2 regions of the Weizmannia sp. FSL W8-0401 genome follow, and region 2 is predicted to be linked to the other one. Evidence: riboswitches for the same ligand, from Rfam matches in the RefSeq annotation. Region 2 holds a riboswitch; the other holds the start of a gene.
The links. Region 2 has a riboswitch for cyclic di-AMP ahead of NSU00_RS12780 (cation:dicarboxylate symporter family transporter). Riboswitches for the same ligand answer to the same signal wherever they lie in the genome.

Region 1 (9,116 bases), 2.2 Mb from region 2:
GCTGCCAAAATGAAAACCAATCCTGCTGCTAACCATTTTTTGACCTTTCCCATTTGAATCCCCCTTTTTTATTTATGGTCACCGCGAAAGCAAGCGCTTTGCGGAAGTCCCCAATGATAAATGTTTTATGCTAGTGCTGCTTTGAGTAGCACGGTATTCCCGCGGGCCGGCACCTACCATTCCTTGGCTTATGGCCATGATTGCGCACCATCCCCGGATATGAATGTATATGCAGATGCAAATGGTTTATGACTGCGACTGGAACCGGCTTTCCGGGCGATTGACGGCCACCTTACGTGTACCCGATAGCCGCGGATCGTTTGCTTTCGATTTTTGGCATCCTGACCCGCGTGGTACAGGTTATTTGGCCACCATTCGTAACCGGCTTTCCGGCGATTGATGCCGCCATGTATGGACCTGATAACCGCGTATGGTTTGCACCCGATTTTGACATCCTGCCCGGGCGTGATGCAGGGTGTTTGGCCGCCACGAGAAACCGGCTTTCCGGCGATTGACAGCCGCCATGCATGGACCAATAGCTGCACATGGTTTTCACCCGATTTTTGGCATCCTGCCCGGGCGTGGCGCAGGATGTTTGGCTGCCATTCGTAACCGGCATCCCAGCGATTGATGCCGCCATGCATGGACCCGATTGTCGCACATGGTTTGCACCCGATTTTTAGCATCCTGCGCGGATACAAATATTTTGCCCGTGGCCTCATGATTAATGGTTCAGTACACGGTTTAAGAAGGTGCGGGCGCGTTCTTCACGCGGGTTTTTGAAAAAGGCTTCCGGTGTATTGTCCTCGATGATCCTCCCCTGGTCCATAAAAATAACGCGGTCTGCCACTTCGCGGGCAAAGCCCATTTCGTGCGTGACGACTACCATGGTCATGCCGTCTTTTGCGAGTGCTTTCATAACGTCGAGCACTTCTCCGATCATCTCGGGGTCCAGGGCGGAGGTCGGTTCGTCAAACAGCATGATGTCCGGCTCCATTGCCAGCCCCCTGGCAATGGCGACACGTTGCTGCTGGCCGCCTGACAACTGTGACGGGTAGGCGTTTGCTTTATCCGGAATACCTACCCTTTCCAGGTAGTGCATCGCCTTTTTTTCCGCTTCTTCCTTGCTTTGGCCCAGCACTTTGATCGGCGCCAGCGTGATATTTTGCAAAACGGTTTTATGCGGATACAAATTGAAGTGCTGGAAGACCATGCCGATATTTTTGCGAAGGTCGTTGATATCGGTTTTTTTATCATTGACTTTCATATTGCGGACGAAGAGTTCGCCGTCCGTGATTTCTTCCAGGCGGTTGATGCAGCGGAGCATTGTGCTCTTCCCTGATCCGGAAGGGCCGATCACAACGACGACTTCCCCTTCTTTTACTTCAAGGTTAATATCTTTTAAAACGTGAAAATCACCATAGTATTTGTTGACATGACGGAATGAAATCACATCTTCACCTCCCGGCTGCTCATCTTTTTGGTGTGCGCTTCCAGAATTTAGAAACCTTCCATTACTCCCTATTTTAGAGTATATCAATCTATTCAGATAACATCAATATTTTTATTGGAGGCATTTTTCTGTTTTTTGAAATGGATTTTTGGGTGAGGTATTTTTTAAAAATATTAAAAATCTCAGAAATCCCTTTAGAAGAAGCCTATAAAATTTCCCGTGAAGAAAGCAGCCTGTTTCATTTTTTCACTAAAAAAGCCGTTCCAAAATGCTTACCCATTTTGGAACGGCTGGCGCACATTTGTACACATTATGTTTTTTTCTTTGGCTCCGCGCTTTGCCCGGTAACTTCAAGGACATCAAGGAAGAACATTACAATTGGAATACCAAGAATGAGCCCCCACACGCCGAAAAAATGCTCACAAAAAATTAAAATGAGAAAAGTGTAAAAAACAGGCATATTCGTTTTTGAGGACATCAGCTGCGGATTCAGCACATAGGCTTCCACTGCATGCACGATGACAATCAAAATGAGGACATACAGCACTTTCATTCCGCCGCCGATGCTGTAAGCGATGATACATAGCGGAATGAGCGAGATGAAAACGCCGGCAACCGGGATAAGGCCGAGCGCAAAAATGAGAATGGCAAGCCCGAATAACTGCGGGAAGCCGAGAATCCAGAGGCCGATCGTGGTAAGCACAGAATTAACAAAGGCGATGATGAACTGGGCCTCGATCACTTTCCCGAATGTCCCTACAAATTTGACACCGAAATATTCGATTTCATCGTAAAACGCTGCAAGTTTGCTTGTTTTAAACTGTTTTGTAAAACGGATGATCCGCTCTTTTTCAAGCAGGAAAAACAAACTCAGGATAATGGCCATGAAGACCTGGATGCTGACTTTGCTGATGCTTGTAAAATAATCGAACAGGATAGAAACGCCTTTTTGTGCGTAGTCGACAATTTTCTTTTCCTGGATGTTTTTCACAATATAATTCAGTACTTCATTGTGCTGAGGTTTCGTGTAAAAATCGGAAATCTGCATAACAAGCTGGGTAATTTCATTGACCAGGATCGGAAAATATTTGATCACGCCGAGTGTGAGGCCGCCGAGAATCAAAATATACACGATTAAAACAGCCAGTCTGCGTTTGATCGGAAACCATCTTGTCACAATTTTTTGCAGTCTGTTGACAAGATAGGAAAAAATAAAGGTGAGCAGCATCAGGTCCATCATGCTACGCAGAAAATACAGGATAAGTGTGATCAGCACAAAAATAAGGACCCTTCTTACCCCCCGTTTTTGAAATAACGAAAACAGCCGGTCTTCCATCGTATTGTTATTGCCCCCTCCGGATTCAAAGGAACCATTTTTCTGTTTACCCTTATCTTAACACATTTATAGCCGGTTTAAGTAATTTAGCTGGCGGGGAATTTGTGAAATTTTTTCCTGCCATAAAAGGAATCCATCTTACAGATGAATGCGGCCCCGGGGAGCCCCCGCTTCCAGCACGATCCGTCCCCAGGGGCAGGGGGAGGGCAGCGGATTTTTACGCGACGGCCCATTGAAGGTGTCAGGGCGGACGTTTTTCACTGTTTTACTGTGAAAAGCATTTGATGATGGCAGCACGGATGAAAAACGGGCCGCTGCATTTTTCGCAGGGATCAGGCATCTTTTGCAACACTGGCAATGAGATGAAAAATAGTATGCTGGCCGTATTTTTACACGTGGCCCGTTGAAGGTGTCAGGGGCGGATGTTTTTCGCTGTTTTACCGTGAAAAGCGTTTGGAAAATGGCGGGGGGAATGCAAAAAACGGGCCGCTGTGTTTTACAGCGGCTTATGGTTATGATTTGCTTTTTTTCACTTGTGGCTTTTCTTCTTCATCAATGGCGTCGCGCACGCCTTTTTTGAATTCGCGCAATGTTTGGCCGGCTGCCCTTCCAAGCTGCGGGAGTTTCGACGGGCCGAAAATTAAAAGTGCAACAACAAGGATAATGAGAATTTCGCCAAAGCTGAGATTTCCAGGCATTTTTTCCCCTCCCCGGGCTTCTTTATCTTTATCTTATAGTGTATTGTAAACATTTTCAACTTATAATCACCGGAATACAGTTTATTTTCAGATTAGGCAAGGCGGGGTTCGTAAAAAAATTTATTCGTTTTGGCCGGCGTCCATGGTAGAATAATGTAGTCTGGAGGTGACGTTTTTGCATTTGTGGAATTTGTTTGTGGCCGCAATTCTCGGTCTTGTGGAGGGGCTGACAGAGTTTGCCCCGGTTTCTTCGACGGGCCATATGATTATTGTGGATGACTTGATTTTGAAATCGAATCATCTTTATGGCACTGAAGCGGCAAATGTATTTAAAGTGGTGATCCAGCTTGGGTCCATTATGGCGATGGTGGTCGTATTCTGGGACAGGTTTTTAAATTTGCTCGGCCTGAAGAAAAATATTACGAGAGAGCAGATGTACGGTGAACGGCTGAAATTGACGCATGTGATTACCGGTCTCGTTCCGGCGGCTGTGCTCGGCTTTTTGTTTGAAGATTATATTGACGCCCATCTGTTTTCGGTGAATACGGTACTTGTTGCCCTTGTGGCCGGGGCCGTTTTGATGATTGTGGCGGATCTCACGCGCCCGCGCCGGCCGAAGACGAAGACGGTCGACCAAATTACATATAGACAGGCGTTTGTGGTTGGGCTTTTTCAATGTCTTGCCCTGTGGCCGGGTTTTTCACGTTCCGGTTCTACGATTTCAGGCGGCGTCCTGCTTGGCATGAGCCACCGTGCTGCAGCGGACTTTACGTTTATTATGGCTGTGCCGATCATGTTTGGCGCGAGCTTTCTTTCGCTTGTAAAGCACTGGGGCGCCGTGACGCCTGAGACGATTCCGTTTTTTATTACCGGATTCATCAGCGCGTTTATTTTCGCCTTAATCGCGATCAAGTTTTTCCTCGCATTGATCAACAAAGTAAAGCTGATCCCGTTTGCGGTATACCGCATCCTTTTGGCGATCATTTTGCTTCTTTTGATTTGGAACCGATAAGATTTTGGCTGCGCAGCGTTGCGTGGCTTTTTTTTGCGGGGATGGGCCGGGGAGCCGGGCATGCTTTGGCAGAAAGGGACTGTGTGATGATCCGGCTGTGTATCTTGGAAATTGCGCGGCGCTGATTTTCATTCTTCTGCTGGTGCCGCGTTCATTGCGGCATGGGCGTCTAATTGGACGAAGCAGGAATGCGGGGCCTTTGCTTTGTCTATCCTGAAAATATGCGCCGGCTGGTTTTCATTCTTCTGCTGGTGCCGCGTTCATTGCGGCATGGGCGTCTAATTGGGTTTTCCAATTAGACAAAATGGGCGGGCGGGGCCTCTGTTTTGTCTAATTAGGCATTCTAATTAGCAGTACGCAGGGGACAGCTCTTCCTTTTTGTCTGTATTAGACTTCCCATTTAAACATTCCTGGCACGCCCTTGCCCTAAATATTTTCGATGCTGTACGAAAAAAGCTGCCAGATCCGGCAGCTTTTTTACTTTTTAAAATGGTAGGGCATTGTTGCAACGACAACGTCTTTTTCCCATAGAAGGCGCATCCGGATGAGGAGTGCAGACTGGTTGTGCAAAATGTTTTGCCAGCGTTTTTTCGGGATGAATTGCGGAATGAGCACCATGACCTGGTACTCGTTTTCTTTTGCTTTCCGCTGGATAATTTCCAAAAATTTTGCAAGTGGCTGGACAATGCTCCGGTAAGACGAGTGCAGGGTGACAAGGCGGACACCACAACCCCACTCTTTCCACTTTTCTTCCATTTTCTTCTCGTCTTCATGATCAAAAGCGACATAAACGGCAATGACCTGATCCGAGAGCGATTTTGCATAATTAATCGTCCGCTCCACGACCGTTGTAATGCCGGCCACCGGGACAATGATCACATTGGAGTGGATTTCTTCCTGAAACATGCCTTTAATCCGCAGCTGCTCGCCGACCGCCTCGTAATGCCGGTTCACTTTCCGGAAAATATACATGACAATCGGCAGGAAGATCAAAACCGGCCATACTTGCGTAAATTTCGTAATGAATAAAATCGCAAGGACACTAAATGTAATAATGGCACCGACAAAGTTGACTGACATTTTGCCGGCCCAGCCCCTCGGCCTTTGAGTAACCCATTTCACAATCATGCCGCATTGCGCAAGCGTAAACGGAATAAACACGCCGACTGCATACAATGGAATGAGGCGCTCGGTATTGCCCTGGAATGCCACAATTAAAATTATGGAAGCAACGCCGAGAAAAATAATGCCGTTTGAGTAACCAAGCCGGTCACCGCGGATCGTGAACATGCGCGGCATAAATTTGTCCCTTGCCAGGTTAAAAGCGAGCTGCGGGAACGCTGAGAACCCGGTGTTCGCAGCAAGCACGAGAATTAAAGTCGTAGTTGCCTGGACGAAATAGTACAAAACACCGTTGCCAAGTGTCCGGTGGGCCATTTGCGATACAACGGTTTCTGTTTCTTTCGGCGCAATGCCGAGCCAGTATGCGAGAAAACTGATGCCCGCTAAAAGCGATGCCAGAATGATACCCATCATGGCAAGCGTGCGGGCTGCGTTTCTCGGTGCCGGGTCGCGGAAGTTCGGGATCGCGTTGGAAATGGCTTCGACCCCTGTCAATGCCGAACAGCCGGATGAGAAAGCTTTTAACAAAAGAAACAGTGAAATGCCGGCGACCGGCGTACCGATATGCGGATGCAGGTTTTGCGGGATTTGCCCCGTTACTGTTTTGAATAAACCGACAACAATGATGACAAACAATGAAAATACGAACAGATAAACCGGGTAAGCGAGCACATTGGCCGATTCCGTCAGCCCGCGCAAATTCAGAATCGTAATGATCAGAACGAGAAAAACCGCAATCTGCACACTGTACGGATGCAAGCTCTGAAACGCGGAAGTAATGGCATCTGTTCCGGCTGAGACGGAAACGGCCACCGTTAAAATGTAGTCCACCAGCAAAGATCCGCCCGCAAGAAGGCCAGGGGTGACGCCGAGATTTTCTTTCGAGACACGGTATGCCCCGCCGCCTTGCGGATAAGAGTAAATGACCTGGCGATAAGATAAAATAAGTGCAGCCAATAAAATTAAAATGCCGACTGTAATTGGAATAGAATACCAAAATGCCAGCGCCCCCACTGTGGCAAGTACAATCAGCACCTGTTCAGGCCCGTACGCAACAGATGAAAGCGCGTCGGATGAAAGAATGGCCAATGCTTTTAACTTGGTCAGCTTCTGCCCTTCAATTTCATTTGAACGAAGCGGTCTCCCAATTAACAATCGTTTTATCGTGGTGAACATTTGAATGGTCTCCTTTTATCTGCAGTGTTTCAAAAATGCTTCCCCTAAAATAAGAAAAACCACAAAGAGAATTCATCTTCCCTGTGGTCTATTGCCCGATCACAGTTTCACATCCTCTATTATAACGCTGACGGGGTTAGCTGTCGGGTTCGGGCATAAGAGTGGCCCTGCCTTTTAAAAAAAGGCTTCACCCCAGAGCGGCGCGCGGCCGCCAACCTGGTTCCCCCGTTCCGTTTCCGGATTAAGCGGTTCAGTTATGAAACGCAAATTTTACATACGACATCCTATCTTACTCCCGTTGCCATTGTTTGTAAAGACTATTTCGCAATTGCGTTTCGGTATGTCCATCTTTACCCGCCATATCCCCGGGCAAACTGTCTTTATTCACAGTACCTAATTTTCGATCATGCTTCTTTTGTAGAATATCCGAATGTGCCTAAAGCACGCAAAAAGCAAGGTTTTTCGGCAAATCCGGAGTAAAGAGATAAACAGAGTTAGGAAGGTAAAACCTGAGGATGAAAAGATGACCTCTTGGGGCAGGCGGATCAATTGGAAACATAAGACCAAAAGAGGCGCGAACCCGGTGGAATTGTCTAATTAGGAGCTCCATTCGGGCCCGAAATGTCCTTTTGAACCTGTCAAAAGGACAAAACGTGCCGCATCCGGGAATGAAATGTCCTTTTGAACCTGTCAAAAGGACAAAAGGAATTGCATCCGGGCCCAAAATGTCCTTTTGAAGCCGTCAAAAAGACAAAACGAGCTGCATCAGGTAACGAAATGTCCTTTTGAACCTGTCAAAAGGACAAAAGGAGTTGCATCCGGGCCCGAAATGTCCTTTTGAAGCCGTCAAAAAGACAAAACGAGCTGCATCCGGGCCCGAAATGTCCTTTTGAACCTGTCAAAAGGACAAAACATGCCGCATCCGGGAATGAAATGTCCCTTTGAACCTGTCAAAAGGACAAAACACGCCGCATCCGGGAATGAAATGTCCCTTTGAACCTGTCAAAAGGACAAAAGGAGCTCCATTCGGGCCCGAAATGTCCTTTTGAAGCCGTCAAAAAGACAAAACGAGCGGCATCAGGTAACGAAATGTCCTTTTGATCCTGTCAAAAGGACAAAACATGCCGCATCCGGGAATGAAATGTCCCTTTGAACCTGTCAAAAGGACAAAAGGAGTTGCATTCGGGCCCGAAATGTCCTTTTGAAGCCGTCAAAAAGACAAAACGAGCTGCATCCGGGCCCGAAATGTCCTTTTGAACCTGTCAAAAGGACAAAACATGCCGCATCCGGGAATGAAATGTCCCTTTGAACCTGTCAAAAGGACAAAACACGCCGCATCCAATTAGACAAATTAGGCGAAAACCCGTTGAAAATGTCTAGTTAGGCGTTCTAATTGGACAAATCCAAGCGTAAAACCCGTTAAAAATGTCTAATTATGGTCTAATTAGGCGTTCCAAACGCCAAAATCCATTACGATCAGGATAGATTTGCTTATGGCTGACCTGGCGCACCACCAAAGAAAAAAACCCGCAAGCTGCGGGCTTTTTTTTAAAACTTAATTTTTTCTTCCAAAAAGGCTTTAAGTTCCGTGATTGGCACACGGGTTTGCTCCATTGTGTCACGGTCGCGGACGGTCACCATATGGTCGTCGCGCGAATCGAAGTCGTATGTGATGCAAAACGGCGTGCCGATTTCGTCCTGGCGGCGGTATCGCTTGCCGATCGACCCGGTTTCGTCAAAGTCAACCATAAACGTTTTCGACAAATCCGCAAAAATGTCGCGTGCTTCATCCGATAATTTTTTCGACAGCGGCAAAACCGCGGCTTTGTATGGCGCAAGGGCAGGGTGCAGGTGCATGACCGTGCGGCTTGTGCCGTCTTCAAGTGTCTCTTCTGCATAAGAGTCAATCAGAAATGCCAGCGCTACACGGTCCGCCCCGAGCGACGGCTCAATGCAGTACGGAACAAAGCGTTCATTCGTTTCCTGGTCAAGATAAGTGAAATCCTCGCCGGAATATTCCATATGGCGTTTCAGGTCGTAATCAGTACGGGAGGCTATGCCCCACAGTTCGCCCCAGCCGAACGGGAAGTTGTATTCAAAGTCGGTGGTCGCGTTCGAGTAGTGGGATAGTTCTTCTTTTTCATGGTCGCGCAGCCGCAAGTTTTCTTCCCTCATGCCGAGATTCAGCAAAAATTCGCGCGCATACTGTTTCCAGTAGTCAAACCATTTGAGCTCTTCGCCCGGCCTGCAGAAAAATTCAAGTTCCATCTGCTCGAATTCGCGCGTACGGAAAATGAAGTTCCCCGGGGTGATTTCGTT
Region 2 (9,116 bases):
GTTGGTAAGGCCTAAAAGATAATCAATGGATACTTTTAACACTTGCGAAATCCGGTATAACACCTTAATAGAAGGAAAACTGTATCCAGTTTCGTAGTTCGAAATGTTCCGGTCGCTTACCCCGACCCTTTTCGCAAGTTCAGGCTGGCTGTAGCCTTGAGCTGCCCGCACTTTTTTCAAACGGGCTGCGAATATTGCTTTAACGTTATCCATGTTTTCATTCCCGTGATCGGCCATCGCTACTGCTCCTTAAAAAAAATCAAAAAAATGGTTGACTTCCAAAATAATTGTGTATAATATAAGTGTATAGAAATTATTTTGTTGATGAGTGTCTGTACAAAGTTGACAAAGAGCCGGAGACACGAAGAAAATAGAGCTTCAGCAAAAAATACCCCCCTATTTTCTCATGATTCTTACTTGCAGTTCCCAAATTCAAAGTAAGAGTAATACGGTCTCCAGGCTCTATTTTTACAGTCTCCCTTCCAGTTTAGCATGAAAACGGTGCGGTTTTAACCCCTTTTCAAATTGTAAACGCTTTCATATAAAAATGGCGGGCCAATGATCCCTGCCATTCCATCATCATTAATCCACATTGTTGATGAACAAATCCGTTTCTGGCTTGCCATGAACCAGCTTTCGCGTGCAAAGAGGAGTCCGGGCAAAGCGGCCAGTCTTCTTGCCGAGACCAGAGATCGCAACCCCTCAAGCAGGCAGGGCAGCTGCATGCCTTTGTAAAATTTCCATTTCCTACGGGTTCATGCACCAATCTTGTCCCGGATTTTTGATGAAACAAATTATAAAAACGCATCATGGCTTACGTTCATTTTCAAATAACCCAGCCCATGCCGGTTCCGTTATTCAACCGGCATGGGCTGGGTTCCTGTAGCAATGGGCAATCGTTATTCTGAAAATGTCTAACCCTCATTTTATTGCATATAAATGCGTATTGAGATTAATGGCCAGAAATCCGGCGTTTTCCGGTGCCTCTTTGTAAATTGTAATGCCCGTGTTGTCTTGCGGGATCATCCGGTAATTTTTAAACGGGACTTCCAGTGTTCCGGCGACGAAAAAGCGGATTGCCATGCTGTGGGCCACAACAAGGACGGTTTCCTCCGGATGTTTTTCCACCAGCTCATTGATACAGGCACGGACACGGTTATAGACTTGGACGGCCGTTTCCCCCGTATAACCCGCATGTGTCGCGCCCGGATCTTGTAGCCATGCCTCCCAATTATCCGCATAGTTTACGGAAAAGTCTTCCTGCCGTTCTCCTTCCCAGGCACCGAAGTCCGTTTCGACAAGACGCGGATCCTGGTGTATTTCCAAATTCCGCCCCTTCACGAGAATTTCTGCCGTACGGACAGCACGGCCCAATGTTGATGCGTAAACCACATCAAACGGAATGTCCTTTAAAAATCCTGCCGCCAGTTTCGCCTGCCGCACGCCGGTCTCAGACAAACCGATATCGCTTCTCCCGCAATATCTGTTCCGGTCGGCGTTCCATTCTGTCTGGCCATGGCGCACAAAATAAAAAAGTGTCATAATGTACCTCTTTTCACAAAGTATCGACTGGTTTTATTTTAGCAAATTGAAGCGTGGAATGCTATCTCCCGCGGATGACCAGCAAATTGATGCCGGCTATGCAACGCGAATGCGTCCGGCCTCTCGCTATAAAAAAATTTATTTGCTATATTATATTAAAATATTATATAATGGCAAAGGACGCTAAAACATTGGAGAAGGATGAGTTGTTTTTTATCTTTTAAAAACTTCATATCATCGCTCAATTACATGTTTATGTAAACGGGGGAACCAACGGGTGCTTTGGGCACCAGGGGTGAAACCTTTCATTGAAAGGTAGGGAAACTCTTTATTCCCTAATCCGTCAGCTAACCTCGTAAGCGTCTGGAGAGAACTGCGTGTGTTTTTTGGACACGCCTTTTAAGCAAAAATGCTGCGAAGGAATTTCTCTCTTTCGTGGTTTTTTTTCATCCGCAAATTCGGTTTCCACATGGAAATCCGGAAACCGGTGGTATCTGCAATTTGAGTTTTACAAACAATCCGGTATGCAGCTTGCGTACTGCGCTTTTTGAAAAAATATTGGCATCTGGGAGGGACCTACATGAAAAGAGTGAGTTTAGCCTGGCAGATTTTTATCGGCCTGATTCTCGGTATTGCGATCGGCGGCATTTTTCACGGAAATGACACCGTGGCCCATATTCTCCAGCCGTTTGGCGATTTCTTTTTGCGCTTGATTAAAATGATTGTGATCCCGATTGTCGTTTCAAGCCTGATTGTCGGTGTTGCCGGTGCAGGAGATATGAAGCAGGTTGGAAAGCTCGGCCTGAAAGCATTAATCTATTTTGAAATTGTCACGACCATTGCAATTGTAGTCGGGCTGCTGGCCGGAAACTTGTTCCATCCGGGTACAGGGGTGGATATGGGTTCGCTGGCAAAAACATCGATCAGCAGTTATGTGGAAACAACGAAAGAGACGCAGCACAATGGCATAGTCGATACGATCTTAAATATTGTGCCGACGAACTTGTTTGAATCCCTTTCACAAGGGAACATGCTTCCAATCATTTTCTTCTCTGTCATGTTCGGGATCGGGGTGGCAGCCATCGGGGAAAAAGGAAAACCGGTGCTCCGCTTTTTCCAGGGTGTCAGTGAAGCGATGTTTTATGTCACCAATTTGGTCATGAAAGTGGCCCCGATCGGTGTATTCGGCCTTATTGGCGTAACGGTTGCGCAATTCGGCCTCAAGTCATTGATCCCGCTGAGCAAGCTTGTTTTCACGGTTTACGGCACAATTATTTTCTTTGTGGTTGTCGTGCTTGGCCTGATTGGCTGGCTTTTCCGTGTAAATATTTTCAATCTCTTCAAGATCCTGAAAGACGAATTGATCCTTGCCTATTCCACTGCAAGCTCAGAAGCGGTGCTGCCAAGGCTCATGGAGAAAATGGAAAAATTCGGTTGCCCGAAATCGATCACCACACTGGTGATTCCGACCGGATATTCTTTCAACCTGGACGGCTCGACCTTGTACCAGTCGCTGGCGGCGCTGTTTATTGCGCAAATGTATGGGATTCATATGTCCATCGGTGCGCAAATTTCTCTGGTGCTCGTGCTGATGGTCACGTCAAAAGGCATTGCCGGTGTTCCGGGGGTTTCATTCGTCGTGCTTTTGGCGACGCTGGGAACGGTCGGCATTCCGATTGAAGGCCTTGCATTTATTGCCGGGATTGACCGTATTCTGGATATGGCAAGAACAGTCTGCAATGTCGTTGGGAATACACTGGCAACCATTATTGTGTCAAAATGGGAAGGAAAATATGACAAAGAAAAAGGGGAAGCGTACCTTGCTGAAATCAGCGGCGGCGGGCACGATTCCAAAGATCACAAATATGTAACGGAATCTTAAAATCAGCTATGAAGTTAAAGAAGGTGCACTGCCGGAACAGGGGCGGGGCGCCTTTTTTGTTTGCGAATGTTCTGTCCGTTGAAAGATCACCGGCAGTGTCCCCTTTTTGCATGGGCCCGAAAAAATTGTGCCTCTGTTTCCAAGGATTGTTACCGGCCGGGCTGCAATAATGAGCACCCCGGAGCACAAACTATTCACAGCATGTATTGATTTTTGGAGGGATAAAGATGGGCAAAAAAATGCTGCTGTGGGCAGCGGTACTGTCCCTCGCTCTTTTTCCCCGGACGGAACATGCGGATGCGGCTTTTTGGTTTCAGCCGAAACGGGCCACTGTCGATTTGCGTTTGCTGGAGACATCGGATTTGCACGGCTATATGCTGAATTATGATTATGCCGCGCGCACTGAGGCGGAGACTTACGGGCTTGCCCTCACGGCTTCACTCATTGCAGCGGAGAGGAAAGCGGCAAAAAATACGATGCTGTTTGATGACGGGGACTTGCTCGAAGGGAGTGAAATGGCTGCTTATGCTGCCCGGCGCCCGTTAAAAAAGGGGGAAATTCACCCGTTTATTCGTGTGATGAACCATTTAAATTACGATGCGGCGACCGTGGGCAATCATGATTTTCATTACGGACTTGATTTTTTGAAACAGACGATCAGCGGAGCGAAGTTTCCGTTTGTGAATGCCAATATATACTATAATTTCGAAAAAAATGATACAGATGACCAAAAATTTTTTAAACCCTATGTGATTTTGAATAAAAAAGTGGAAGACCGGCACGGGCATTCTCATCATTTGAAAATCGGGGTCATTGGGTTTGTCACGCCTTCTGTCATTGAATGGGAAAAACCGAGCCTTGGCGGCAAAGTCAAAGCAAAGGACATCCTGCATACGGCTGCCTGGTTTGTCCCGAGAATGAAGGCGGAAGGAGCCGACCTGATCATCGCGCTCGCCCATTGCGGTGTGGATCCGGCTGCAAAACAACCGTTTTATACAGGGGATGCCGTATATTTATTAAGCGAGGTAAAAGGGATTGATGCCATTCTGTTCGGGCATCAGCACAGGGTGTTCCCAAGCGAATTTTTTGCAGGCGTTCCCGGTGTCGATATCCGGAAAGGGACGATCAATGGCGTGCCTGCGGTGATGCCCGGCAAGTGGGGGAGCCATCTCGGTGTGATCAGTCTCACTTTGGAAAAAAAGGGAGAGAAGTGGGAAATGACGGAGGCGCAATCCGAGGCGAAACCGGTATATGCCACCCACAATCAGCAGGCAAAATCCATTGTCAGGCCGGATCCGGATATTGTCCGGATGACCGCCGAACTGCAAAAAAACGTACTGGGATCCAAGTTTACTTTATATAGCCGAAACTAATTTGCCCATGCCGCCATTGTTGCGGCATGGGTATTTAAGTGAAGGAAAAAGGGGGCAAATTTTAACATCACCGGGTTCCAGCCGTGGCGTTCTACCATTTGCGGCGAAAATTATAACGGGCGTGCAGGCTCCGTTTGCCGGGAAACGGGGCGCTGTCATACGGTGTACGTTTCTTTTCCTTTTTGTAAAATTTCTTCGTTCGTATCTTTATATCTCAGCATGACATTGACATACAGGGTGTCGATGAGGCTAAGCTGTACGATCCGCGCGGAAAAGGAAGAAAAGCGGAAATCTGCTTCTTGTGAAACTGTAAATAAAGGGACATCGGCTTTCTGGCTTAGCGGCGATTTTGCAAATTGCGTGATCGCGATCGTTTTCGCCCCGGTTTTCTGAACGGCCTGGAGCAACTTCAGCATCTCTTTGTCCGCGCCCGCGTGAGAAATGAAAACCGCCACATCTTCTTTGGTGCATCTTGCCGCGCTCAACAGCTGCAGATGGGGGTCCGTATAAGCCGTGACAGCCAAATCCGTCTGCAAAAATTTTTCGAGGGCATCAAGGGCAATAACGGACGCACTCCCGCAGCCGTAAAACACAATATGCTTCGCATGGCAAATCCATTCAACGGCCCCATGCAAATGTTTTTGGTTCAATGTATGGATCGTATCCCGCAAGGTCTCGATATTGGATTCAAACACTTTTACGGCAACCGCTTTTTCATTGTCGGTATCTTTCACTGCTTCGTCCATATTTTTCCAGGGGCGGGCGGCTTCCGCAGCGAGCGCAATCTTCAACGCCTGAAATCCGCTGAAACCGATGCGCTTGCAAAACCGGAATACCGTCGCATCGGCAACAAGCAACTGATCCGCCACCTGGTTGATCGTGCTGTGGACCAAACGCTGCGGGTTCTCAAGGATGTAGTCTGCAATTTTCCGTTCTTTTGCGCTAAATTCGCTGTACATCGTTTGAATTCTATGAAGACACGGGAATGACTGCAATTGTGTGCCCATCTTCAAACACCTTTCTTGTTGTGTCGTACCTTCTGATTTTATTTTAGTATAAAATCTTCCTTTTTGAAACCGCTGCCATAAAAGGAATGGGTCAAGTTTTCTTCGCTCTTGCCAGCAAGCGGGGCAACCGGCGATACTTTTGCTGCCGCTGAAAAATCAATCCAGTTGCATCCCCCCGCACCAGGCCCGGGTTTTCTCATCATATTTTTAGGGAAAACGGACGGTGCAATCGTGTATAATAAAAATGATGCATCACGATGGGCTGATTTGCAGGCATCTTTTGAAATGGCAGGCGGCAAGCCCGCAACATTTCAAAAAAGGAGGCGTAAAAAGAATGCTAAAAAGATTGGGCTTGATTTGGTTCATCGCTATGATTGCGCTTGGATTCAGCATGAACGGGGTGGCAAAAGCATCTGGCGATAATAGTACAGTGATCGATGAAAAATACGGGAAACCGATCGTTGTAACCGGTGCGGCGCTTTCTGCCTCGCAAAAGGCAGAGGTGGAAAAGGAACTTGGCGTGGACGATGCAAACAATGTGGAAGAGATTACCGTAACCGGTGATGATCTTGTCCATTACATTCCTGACGGCAACCGCAATTCGAATATGTACTCATCCGCAAAAATTACAAGAACGGATTCCGGCGGTGTCCAGGTGCATATTGTCACACCGGAGAATATTACAGAAGTGACAGCGGATATGTATAAAAATGCGCTGCTCACTGCCGGGATTAAAAATGCGGAAGTGGAAGTGGCTTCTCCGCTCAAAGTAACCGGCCATTCAGCGCTTGTCGGTATTTATAAAGCTTACGACGATTCAAGTAAATCCGGGGATAAACTTGATTCAGACCGGACGGAAGTGGCCAGCCAGGAATTAAATGTTGCGACGGATCTGGCGAAAAAGGAAGGGTTAAGCAATGAAAAAGTGACCCAGCTTCTTACGGAAATTAAGCAGGAAATTGCGGACCAGCATCCGGCCACAAAAGAAGATATTGAAAAAATCGTCGATGATAAATTAAAAGATTTAAACATCAATTTGAGCGATTCCGACCGCCAGCTGCTGTATGATTTATTTGACCAGATGCGCAAGCTTAACATCAATTTTGACTCGGTCAAAAGCGAGTTGAGTTCCTTGTCGGACAAACTGAGCGATAAGATCAATAAAGCAGCCGGAGACAAAGATTTTTGGCAAAGCGTAAAAGACTTTTTCCAAAACATCTTTGACGCGATCCGGGGATTATTCCAATAATGGCAAAGAAGGCAGTGCGCCCCTAATTTCCGGCGTTGCTGCCTTCTTTTTGTTGAACATTTTTATCTGTGCTGCTCTGGCTGGGAGCAGTCTTTGCAGGGGTGCCATTCTTTTCCGTCTCCTGGCCGGAAGCAGGTTTTGTGCCAGTGTTGTCCGATTCTGTTCCCTCAGCATTCTTTGTTTTTGTATCATCCGCGTTTTCTGGTTTTTTATTTTTATTTTGATCCGTAACCTTGCCATCCGTTTTCGCATCGTGATGTTTTTCTGTATCCTGTGTTTCTGTTTTCGCTTTATCCTGCGTGCCAGCCTTTGCTTTATCAGCCGTAACAGGCTTGCCGTTTTTTTCTTCCTTGTTTTGATCAGAAGTCCCGCCCTTAAGCAGTTGTGTCAGCTGATCGGCCTGTTTTCGCAACGTTTCTTCATCGGAACCGGAAGTGTCAATATTGGCTGCGCCGGTTTCCATCGAAAGGTCAAGGCCCGGCAGATCCGCATTGTCGGCAAGCTGTTGATGGGCAACAAGGCGGACGTTTTTCATGCCGATCTGTCCGGCTTTTTCCGGGACGTAAATGCTGCCAAAGTCCACCTTTGTAGCATCGGCCTTCATATTTTTCAATTGGATCGGGCCGGGAGCATTCATATGGATTGTCACCGGTCCCCCGGGCGTTTGCAGCACTTTTGTGATTTTCAGGCCGTAGATGGTAACATCCGCATACTGCAGGCGGAGCATGACCTGATTTTGTTTCGTTGCTGTATCGCCTGCTGTAATCCCGGGCGGAAGCATCACGCCTTCCACGCGGTCTGCTTCAATGATGAAGCCGTCTGTTGCGGGGGATTCAGCCACTGAAATGTTTGTAAAAAAGCAAAAATTAAATGCAATAAATGCGGCTGTCAATAGGAAAGATTTTGTTTTCTTCACTTGCCTCACCATTTCTGTGTATAGTCTTTATCTTTCTTCTGCACTCCCTGCGGCAATTTCTTCCATCGGCCCAACACTAGCCGGCACTTCCTCCTGCCTGATTACCCGCCATGAAACAGATAAAGACCCGCCGATGATACCGAGCAGGGTTCCAATGAAAAATCCGCCCATCGCCCCCATGATGGAAAGGACAGACAGGAAAATGGCCAAAATGCCGAACACCATATTAAACTTCGGGAAAAAATAACCCATTCCGCCGATCAGAAAAATCAAGCCGCCGAAAATAAGGCCGATCGACACCATGCTACCGGGCGCGGCTGCAATTTCAAGAAGTTGGACAGGCACATATAAAATGATCATCCCGGAGAGCAACGTAAACGTTGCCCCCCAGAATGGCCGACTTCTTCTCCAGTTTCTAAAATTCATGCGAAACATATGGAACTTGCCCATTATGATCACTCCTTGAGGAAAAGCCTATTTTTTGACAAACTGCACTTTGAGGTTCGGCAGATTTGCGACTTTTTGGAAAAGATAATGTGTATCCAGGCTGCCGTCTTTGATCGTTAAAGTATCTGCCCCTTGTGTAAATGCCTTTGAAGCAGCTTGAGGGTCATCGGAAGTGACATAATTTTCTGAAATATTCATATTGGTGAAGACTGCATCCCCCTGGACAAGCGCAGCTTTTTGAATTACCCCGTCAAGGTGTACAGGTGTGCTTCCGTCGCCTGCCGTAATTCTTACCTGGTACTCGCCGAGAACTGGAATCTTAACATCTTTTTTAATAACCAAGTCTTGAATCGTCACTTTATCAATTTCATTGACAAAGACCGGCTTGACATGGTCCTGCCCTTTGGAAGGGTCCCCATATAAACTCCCGTATAATTTAAACCCGGTACCTTGCATTTCCTTGAATGAAACATTGAATTTGCCGATGCCGCCGACAGTTGCTGCAACGGCAACCCCGTTAATACCGAGTACCGCTAAAAGTCCCCCCAGAAAAATAAGGCCTGAAAGCAGAGCGGTAAAAAACCATTTTTTTGAAGTTCTCCCTTGTAAGACTAATGCCCCTTCGTTCATGTAACAATCCTCCCCTTTAATACTTGATCATTTAAAAAAGATGGCATGCAAAATGTTTTGGTGGGAAAAG

Region 1: linked by a shared signal. The riboswitch ahead of NSU00_RS02100 (APC family permease) and the one ahead of NSU00_RS12780 (cation:dicarboxylate symporter family transporter) in region 2 are both predicted to bind cyclic di-AMP.

The regions. Positions count from the first base shown of each region.
Region 1 is NZ_JBBPAG010000001.1:433,148-442,263, reverse strand. Features, by position in the region: gene NSU00_RS02125 (transporter substrate-binding domain-containing protein) at 1-53, opposite strand, end outside; gene NSU00_RS02120 (amino acid ABC transporter ATP-binding protein) at 725-1,525, opposite strand; gene NSU00_RS02115 (AI-2E family transporter) at 1,764-2,789, opposite strand; gene NSU00_RS02110 (twin-arginine translocase TatA/TatE family subunit) at 3,302-3,487, opposite strand; gene NSU00_RS02105 (undecaprenyl-diphosphate phosphatase) at 3,663-4,499, shown strand; gene NSU00_RS02100 (APC family permease) at 4,977-6,797, opposite strand; cyclic di-AMP (ydaO/yuaA leader) riboswitch at 6,907-7,055, opposite strand; gene NSU00_RS02095 (glycine--tRNA ligase) at 8,346-9,116, opposite strand, start outside.
Region 2 is NZ_JBBPAG010000001.1:2,589,661-2,598,776, reverse strand. Features, by position in the region: gene NSU00_RS12790 (helix-turn-helix domain-containing protein) at 1-237, opposite strand, end outside; gene NSU00_RS12785 (histidine phosphatase family protein) at 922-1,542, opposite strand; cyclic di-AMP (ydaO/yuaA leader) riboswitch at 1,771-1,918, shown strand; gene NSU00_RS12780 (cation:dicarboxylate symporter family transporter) at 2,123-3,424, shown strand; gene NSU00_RS12775 (metallophosphoesterase) at 3,652-4,797, shown strand; gene NSU00_RS12770 (MurR/RpiR family transcriptional regulator) at 4,953-5,804, opposite strand; gene NSU00_RS12765 (DUF1002 domain-containing protein) at 6,139-7,053, shown strand; gene NSU00_RS12760 (hypothetical protein) at 7,076-7,969, opposite strand; gene NSU00_RS12755 (DUF6114 domain-containing protein) at 7,997-8,419, opposite strand; gene NSU00_RS12750 (DUF6230 family protein) at 8,444-9,046, opposite strand.